DNA from 2 places in the Arthrobacter sp. V1I7 genome. Region 1 is predicted to be linked to the other one. Evidence: riboswitches for the same ligand, from Rfam matches in the RefSeq annotation. Region 1 holds a riboswitch; the other holds the start of a gene.
The links. Region 1 has a riboswitch for glycine ahead of gcvP (aminomethyl-transferring glycine dehydrogenase). Riboswitches for the same ligand answer to the same signal wherever they lie in the genome.
Positions count from the first base shown of each region.

Region 2: linked by a shared signal. The riboswitch ahead of gcvP (aminomethyl-transferring glycine dehydrogenase) and the one ahead of gcvP (aminomethyl-transferring glycine dehydrogenase) in region 1 are both predicted to bind glycine.

Region 1 is NZ_JAUSYS010000001.1:418,912-423,118, reverse strand. It holds gene gcvP (aminomethyl-transferring glycine dehydrogenase) at 1-1,816, opposite strand, end outside; glycine riboswitch at 1,977-2,074, opposite strand; gene QFZ69_RS01920 (MOSC domain-containing protein) at 2,208-2,780, shown strand; gene QFZ69_RS01915 (hypothetical protein) at 2,802-2,936, opposite strand; gene QFZ69_RS01910 (SIS domain-containing protein) at 3,334-4,207, shown strand, end outside.
Region 2 is NZ_JAUSYS010000001.1:3,801,991-3,806,197, reverse strand. It holds gene QFZ69_RS17435 (MFS transporter) at 1-704, opposite strand, end outside; gene QFZ69_RS17430 (TetR/AcrR family transcriptional regulator) at 770-1,309, shown strand; glycine riboswitch at 1,843-1,941, shown strand; gene gcvP (aminomethyl-transferring glycine dehydrogenase) at 2,099-4,207, shown strand, end outside.

The DNA of each region.
Region 1 (4,207 bases):
CGGCCAGCACGGCCGAGGCCGCGTTGGTGCCGTGCGCGGAGGCCGGGATCAGGCAGACGTTGCGCTGCTGGTCCCCGCGGGAAAGGTGGTAGCCGCGGATCGCCAGCAGCCCGGCGAGCTCACCCTGCGACCCTGCGTTGGGCTGGATGGACACCTGGTCGTAGCCGGTGATCTCGGCAAGGTCAGCTTCGAGGCCGCCGATGAGTTCACGCCAGCCTTCGGTCTGGGAGTCCGGGGCGAAGGGGTGGATGGAGGCGAATTCCGGCCAGGAGATGGCCTCCATCTCGGCCGTCGCGTTCAGCTTCATGGTGCAGGACCCGAGCGGGATCATGGTGCGGTCCAGGGCGAGGTCCCGGTCCGAGAGCCGGCGGATGTAGCGCAGCAGCTGCGTCTCGGAACGGTGCGTGTTGAAGACCGGGTGCTGGAGGTAGTCGGAGGTGCGCAGCACCGTCCCGGGCAGCTCGAAACCCTTGGCCTCCACAACCGGACCGGCGCCAAAGGCGACGACGACCCCGGAGAGGACCTCCGCCGTCGTAGTCTCATCGACTGACACGCCAACGGTGTCCGCATCGATGAGGCGCAGGTTGATGCCACGGGCCTCGGCGGCGGTGATGACCTTGCGGGCTTTGCCGGGCACGCGGACCGTAACGGTGTCGAAGAAGGACTCGCTCACCAGTTCCCGGCCCGCGATCTTCAGCGTAGTGGCGAGGGCGCGGGCGTTGTTATGGACGGTCCCGGCGATGGCCTTCAGTCCCTCGGGGCCGTGGTAAACGGCGTAGAACGAGGAGACGATGGCCAGCAGTGCCTGCGCGGTGCAGATGTTGGACGTGGCCTTTTCGCGGCGGATGTGCTGCTCGCGGGTCTGGAGGGCCAGGCGGTAGGCGGGGACGCCGGCGTTGTCCTTGGAGACGCCGACAATGCGGCCGGGCAGCGTGCGTTCCATGCCGTTCCGGACCGCCATGTAGGCCGCGTGCGGGCCGCCGAAGAACAGCGGCACGCCCAGGCGCTGGGTGGAACCGACTGCGATGTCCGCACCCTGTTCGCCCGGAGGGGTGATCAGGGTGAGCGCAAGGAGGTCGGCTGCCACGGTGACCAGCGCCCCCCGGTCCTTGGCCTCTGCGATCACAGCGGTCTGGTCCCACACCCGGCCGGAAACACCCGGCTGCTGCAGCACCACACCGTTGATGTCGCCGTCGGGCAATCCCTTCGAGAGGTCCGCGACCTCCACCTCGAAGCCGAGGGCTTCGGCGCGGCCCAGCACGATGGCGATGGTCTGCGGCAGGCAGTCGGCATCGAGGACGGTCTTGCCGTGCCGGGCCGCTGCGGACTTATTTGCCCTGCGCATCAGGAGCACGGCCTCGGCGACGGCCGTGGCCTCGTCGAGGAGGGACGCGTTGGCTACCGGGAGCGCGGTGAGGTCCTGGACCATGGTCTGGAAGTTCAGCAGCGCCTCCAGCCGGCCCTGGGAGATTTCCGGCTGGTAGGGGGTGTACGCGGTGTACCAGGCGGGGGCTTCGAGGATGTTGCGGCGGATCACCGGCGGGGTGACGGTGTCGTAGTAGCCCTGGCCGATCATCTGGACCGCGGTCTTGTTCTTCGCGGCCAGCTTGCGCAGCTCGGCCAGCACCTCAACTTCGCTGAGGGCGCTGTCCAGGCTGAGCGGCTTTTCCTGCCGGATGGAATCGGGCACCGCATTGTCGACGAGGCCGTCAAGGCTGTCGTAGCCGATGGCCTTGAGCATGGTGTCGATGTCTGCTTGGCGGCGCGCGCCGATGTGGCGGTCTGCGAACGTGGACGGGGACGATTGAACCGTCATTGAGGAACTCCATAATTCAGGTGGCGCCAAAGCGCCACGATGATTCGGGTTCCTCCCCGCTCTGTATTGGACCTGAGAGTTTCCGTTTTGCCCTGCTGTTAGCAGCGCGCCACTTGCACCGTCGGTGAGCCCGGTTTCCCGGACTGCTTTCCAGAGTTGCCTTGCCGCGGCGGTACGTGGGCCTGAGAGTTTCCTGGGGAGGATTTGCTCCTACGGCGCCTGCTGAACGTACCGGCAGGACTCTCCCGCCGCAGATCATAAGCCGTGCCACTGGTGGGTGACACGGCTCACACCTTACCCGTTGCGCGGGCGGGATGCAAAATTGAGTCCACCGGGGTTCACCAGGATGCCCCAGAACGCTTAGGCCTGCGCGAGACGATAGTTTTGGAGGATGACGGCTAGCTACAGGTACGACGTGGAGGTCCTGCATCTGCTCGTGTCGCCGGCGCACGCCTACTTCGGGCGCGCACGCCAGGGCGCAGCCGACGTCCCCACCGCAGATGCCGAGCACGCGGAGCTCGTGGCCGGCAAGGGCATCGTCGGTGATCGGTTCTTCGGCAAGGCCGCGCACATGGATGCCGCAGTCACCGTGTTCGCGATCGAGGCTCTCGAAGCCATCGCCGCGGAGCTGGGAACGGCACCCCTTGACCCGCTCCTGACCCGTCGCAACGTGGTCCTCAGAGGGGCCCAGCTGGCGCCGCTGCTCGGACACGACTTCGCGCTGGAATCCCGCGGGGACCTGGTGCGGCTCAAGGCCGGGCGGCCCGCCCATCCTTGTGCCTGGATGGATGAGATGCTCGCCCCGGGTGCGCACAAAGCCATGCGCGGGCGGGGCGGCGTGCGGTGCCAGGTGCTTTCCGGCGGCGTCCTGCACCGCGGGCCGGCAGTGCTGAACAGCCCAGTGCCGCTCGACCCCGAACGTGCAGGCGACGCGACCCGGTTGCGCCCGTCGCGGTTGCCCTAGCCGGACGCGGCGCCTCGCAGATCAGACGTGCTTATCGACGAGGACCGGGTTGCCGTCCGGGTCCACGACGATAGAGCTTCCCGGCCCCGTCGTTCCCTCGTCTGCCTCGGACACGAACTCCGTACCCTGGAACGCCGCGTCGTTGGCCGCCTCCATGCCGCTCTCGATTGCCCGTCAAAATCCAGCACCTCGGCGCCTTTGTCCGCCCGGCCCCCGGCGGGCGCGTTCGCCGTGCCGGCAGGCAGGGGCGGCTCGAGAGCCACCCTCTTAAGGGGCATACATCGGAACCATGACGATCACGGTCCTGGCCAACCACAAGTCTCGCTCTACGTTGGCCTCAGAGACGGTGAGGATTGCGGCTCCAAGGCTGCGATTCCGCGGTCTGGCGATTCCAACTTAATCCGGGCGCCCGTGTGCTCAATCCGGCGCCAATCCTTTTGTGCCAAAGCAGGCCCTATTGACGCGCAGCTCGCTGCGTGACACGATGTGGACAGCTGTGATACCGGTATCACCACGTACCAGTACCGGCTCTCCAACGACGAAAGGACCACTCGTGCTGGGCTTTAATGAAGAGAAATTCCTACTCCAGACCCGCAGCGCTCTGGCGCTGCAAGGACAGATCGAACAGCTTGTGGACTCGCTGCAGGAGCGGGACTTCGAGAATGTCTTCCTGATCGGTGCCGGTGGTACCTACGCCGCCATGCTCCCCTACGAGCATTTCATCCGCTCGCGTTCCACCCTGCCCGTTCGAGCTTCTATCGGCAAAGAGCTTATGCTGACCGAAGATCCCACCTTCGGGCCGGGCAGCGTCGCCGTTTTCGCGTCCGTTTCCGGAACCACCGAAGACGTCATCGAATCCATCGATTTTGCCAAGGCCAAAGGTGCCTACACGGTGGGGTTCACGGGGTTCGGTGACAGCCCGTTTGCCAAGGCGCTGGACGTGGCCTTGGTCACCGAACCGAAGACCTGGCCGTTCGACATTCCGTTGCTGCTCCTGACTACGCGCCTGCTCGCCGCGCGCGGTGAGTTTGAAGGCTATGAGGAGTTTGCGGCGGAGTTGCAGACCATCCCCGAAACCCTCGTTGGCGTCGCCCGCCAAGCCGAGCCCGCAGCGGAAGCTTTCGCCGAGAAAAACAAGGACGCAGACTACCATTTCCTCGTCGGCGCCGGGAACCTTTGGGGCTTCACATACCTGTACTCCATGTGCATTCTCGAAGAAATGCAGTGGCTCCGGACTACGCGCGTCCACGGTGCCGAATTTTTCCATGGATCCCTGGAACTCATCGAGGAAGATACGAGCCTTATGCTTTTCCTCGGCGAGGACGAAAGCCGGCCGCTCATGGAACGGGTGGCGAAGTTCGCAGAGAACTACAACAAAAACACCACCCTCCTGGATACAAAGGACTACGAACTGCCGGGCATCAGCC
Region 2 (4,207 bases), 3.4 Mb from region 1:
AGCTCCTTGATGCCGTAGACCACCGGCACCATCACCAGCAGGGACAGGATGATGCTGGGCACGTCCACCCGGCCGGGATTCGGATCGCGCGACTCCGGAATCAGGAAGGGTCCGAGGGCCAGCAGCGGCAGGATGATCGGCACTGCGACCAGCAGGATCGCGCCCCACCAGAAGTGCTCCACGAGCCAGCCCCCGAATATCGGGCCCAGGGCGGCACCTCCGGAGAAGCCCGCGGCCCAGATGGCCACGGCCAGCCGGCGGCGGTTCGGCTCCGGGAAGATGTTGCGGATCAGGGACAGGGTGGAGGGCATCAGCATGGCGCCGAAGAACCCGAGCCCCGCCCGCCCGGCGATCAGCCATTCGGCGCTGGGCGCGAAGGCAGTGACGGCCGAGACCGCGGCGAAGCCGGTGCTGCCGATGAAGAGCAGCCGCCGGCGTCCGATCCGGTCACCGAGGCTGCCCATTGCCACCAGGAGACCGGCCAGGACCAGGGGATAGGCGTCCACAATCCACAGCAGCTGCACCCCGGAGGCGTCGAGGCTGCGGGCGATGGCGGGCAGCGCGAAAGTGAGGGCCGTGTTGTCCACGGCGACCAGCAGCACCGGGAACATCAGCAGGGAAAGCGCCAGCCAGTCGCGCCATGCCGCCCGCGGGCGGATGGGTGCGCTGGTCACGCTGCTCGTGGTCAATGACGTCCTGTTCATGACTTAACTATACCGTCCAGACGGTATAGTTAGAAATGCGGGACAAGGCATGCATGATGGGACCCATGGCCAGAAAACCCGTTGCCCGCGAAGCCGTCCTCGATGCGTTCGAATCCCTGTTGATCGAAGAGGGCGAACGCGCCGCCACGCTGGACGCGGTGGCCCGGCGGGCCGGCGTTTCCAAGGGCGGGCTGCTGTACCACTTCCCCAACAAGGAGGCCATGGTCTCCGTCCTCTTGGAAGGCCTGGACCGGCTCCTCGGTGAGGATCTTGAGAGGATGGCTGCCGCGCCGGAAGGGGCTGCCGCATACTTCATCAAATCCTCGGTCTGGGCGGACACCGCGATGGACCGCGTCTTCGTGTCCGCCACCCGGCTGGCCGAAGTGGCACACGAAGAAACCCTGCAGCGCATTGCCGCCGCCCAGGCCGGCTGGCTGGACCTGCTGGCGGCCGACGTCGGGCCGGGCATGGCGAAAGCCGTGCTCTATATGGGGGATGGCTTGTATTTCAACGCCATGCTGGCCCGCGGCCACGGCGGGCCGCTCCCGGAAGTCGAGGGCGACGTCGAAAGCCTGCTGGCCGCCGTCGAACGGCTGCGCGGCTGAGCGCTGGCGAACGGCCCCCAGCGCGCCGAGGTCGCCGGAAAGCTGCGGGGTCGCCGGAACCTCCCGGCGACGTCGCAGCTTTCCCGCGATGTCGCCAATGGCTTCCGCAGCCCAGCCCGCAGCCCAGCCCCAGACCGCCCGACGTCATCCGCCGCGACCCTCCAACCAGCCCCCCGCCCGCCGAGGTCGCCGGAAGCGTGCGGGGTCGCCGGAACTGGGGCCTCCAACCAGCCCCCCGCCCGCCGAGGTCGCCGGAAGCGTGCGGGGTCGCCGGAACTGGGGCCTCCAACCAGCCCCCCGCCCGCCGAGGTCGCCGGAAGCGCTCGAGGTCGCCGCAACCTTCCGGCGACCCTGCAGCGCTCCCGTGATTTCGCTTCTGCCAATGGTTTCCGCAGCCCGCCGCGACCGTCGGCATCATCCGCCGCGACCGCCCGGCGTCATCCACCGGCGGGCGGATCATTGGTTTGCGGAGCGGGGCCGGGCATAGGAGAATGGAAGCTGTGACTGCTGTCACGAGCAATTGAATATGCCATTGATCTGCGGCGGGAGAGTCCTGCAAGTAGGTACAAGCAGGCGCCGTAGGAGCAAACCCTCCCCAGGAATCTCTCAGGCCCATGTACCGCCGCGGCAAGGCAACTCTGGAAAGTAGCAGGCTGTCCGCTGACATGCTGTGCTCACCGACGGTGCAAGCGGAGTCATGCGAGAGCACGGCTGTGCGGAAACTCTCAGGTCCAATACAGAGCGGGGAGGAACCCGAATCGATGTGGCGTACCCTGCGCCGCTTTAGTTATGGAGTTCCTTGTGACTGTTACCTCAGCCTCCACGTCCTTCGTTGACCGGCACATCGGCGCGCGTCGGCAGTCCGACGTCGACGCCATGCTGAAGGCTGTCGGCTACGACACCGTCGACGCGCTCGTGGACACCGCCGTTCCGAAGGACATCCGGCAGGACTCCCCGCTGGCGCTCGGCGAAGCCCTCAGCGAAGTCGAGGTCCTCGCCGAACTGCGCAAGCTGGCCGCGAAGAACAAGACCGCGGTCCAGATGATCGGCCAGGGCTACTACGACACCCTCACCCCGGCCGTCATCCGCCGGAACATCCTCGAGGCGCCTGCCTGGTACACCGCGTACACGCCCTACCAGCCGGAAATCTCGCAGGGCCGGCTCGAGGCGCTGCTGAACTTCCAGACCATGGTCCAGGACCTCGTCGGCCTGCCGATCGCCAACGCCTCGCTGCTCGACGAAGCCACCGCCGTCGCCGAGGCCGTGCTGATGATGCGCCGCGCCAACAAGGATAAAGGGGCCCGCGACGGCAAGACCGTCCTCGACGCCGACTGCCTGCCGCAGACCATCGCGATCGTTCAGGGCCGCGCCGAAGCGCTCGGCTTCGAGGTCGAGGTCGCGGACCTGTCCAAGGGACTGCCCGACGGCGCCATCAACGGCGTCGTCCTGCAGCAGCCCGGCGTCTCCGGCCGCGTGTTCGACCACACCGCCGTCATCGCGGACGCCAAGGAACGCGGCGCCCTCGTCACCGTCGCCGCGGACCTGCTGTCCCTCACTCTGATCACCTCCCCGGGCGAGCAAGGCGCGGACATCGCCGTCGGCTCCGCCCAGCGCTTCGGTGTCCCGCTGTTCTTCGGGGGCCCGCACGCGGCCTACATGGCAGTGCAGAAGGGCCTGGAGCGGTCCATGCCCGGCCGCCTGGTGGGCGTGTCCAAAGACAACGCCGGCGTCCCCGCCTACCGGCTGGCGCTGCAGACCCGCGAGCAGCACATCCGCCGTGAGAAGGCCACGTCCAACATCTGCACCGCGCAGGCGCTGCTGGCCATCGTCGCCTCCTTCTACGCCGTTTACCACGGCCCGGACGGCCTCAAGGCCATCGCCGAGACCACGCACGGCCACGCCCGGACCATCGCCGCCTCGCTGAAGGCCGCCGGCCTGGACGTGCTGCACACCAGCTTCTTCGACACCGTCACCCTTTCGGTCCCCGGCAAGGCGGAACAGATCGTCGCCGCCGCTGAGGCCAAGGGCATCAACCTGCGCGGCATCGACGCCGACACGGTCGGCATCTCCGCCGACGAAGCCACGACGGCGGCGATCGTTGCCGACGTCGTTGCCGCCTTCGGCGCGAGCGTCACCGACGCAGAAACAGACGCTGGCGCTGACGATGGGACTGCCTTCGGCCTGGACCCTGCCGTCGAGCGCACCTCCGACTATCTCCAGCACCCGGTGTTCAACACCCACCGTTCCGAGACGCAGCTGCTGCGCTACATCCGCAGGCTCTCGGACCGCGACCTCGCCCTGGACCGCACCATGATCCCGCTGGGCTCCTGCACCATGAAGCTGAACGCCACGGCCGAGATGGAAGCCATCTCCTGGCCGGAATTCGCCTCCATCCACCCCTTCGCCCCGGACTCCCAGACCGAAGGCTGGCGCGAACTGATCGAGGACCTGGAAGCCCAGCTCACCGAGATCACCGGCTACGACCAGGTGTCCATCCAGCCCAACGCAGGGTCGCAGGGTGAGCTCGCCGGGCTGCTGGCGATCCGCGGCTACCACCTTTCCCGCGGGGACCAGCAGCGCAACGTCTGCCTGATCCCGGCCTCCGCGCACGGCACCAACGCGGCCTCGGCCGTGCTGGCCGGCATGAAGGTCGTCGTCGTGGCCACCGCCTCCGACGGCACGATCGACCACGCGGACCTCACCGCCAAGATCGAGGCCCACAAGGACGCCCTGTCCTGCATCATGATCACCTACCCGTCCACCCACGGGGTGTACGACGCCGACGTGCGCGAGGTCTGCGACGCGATCCACGAAGCCGGCGGCCAGGTCTACATTGACGGCGCCAACCTCAACGCCCTCGTCGGGCTGGCCCAGCCCGGGCTGTTCGGCGGCGACGTG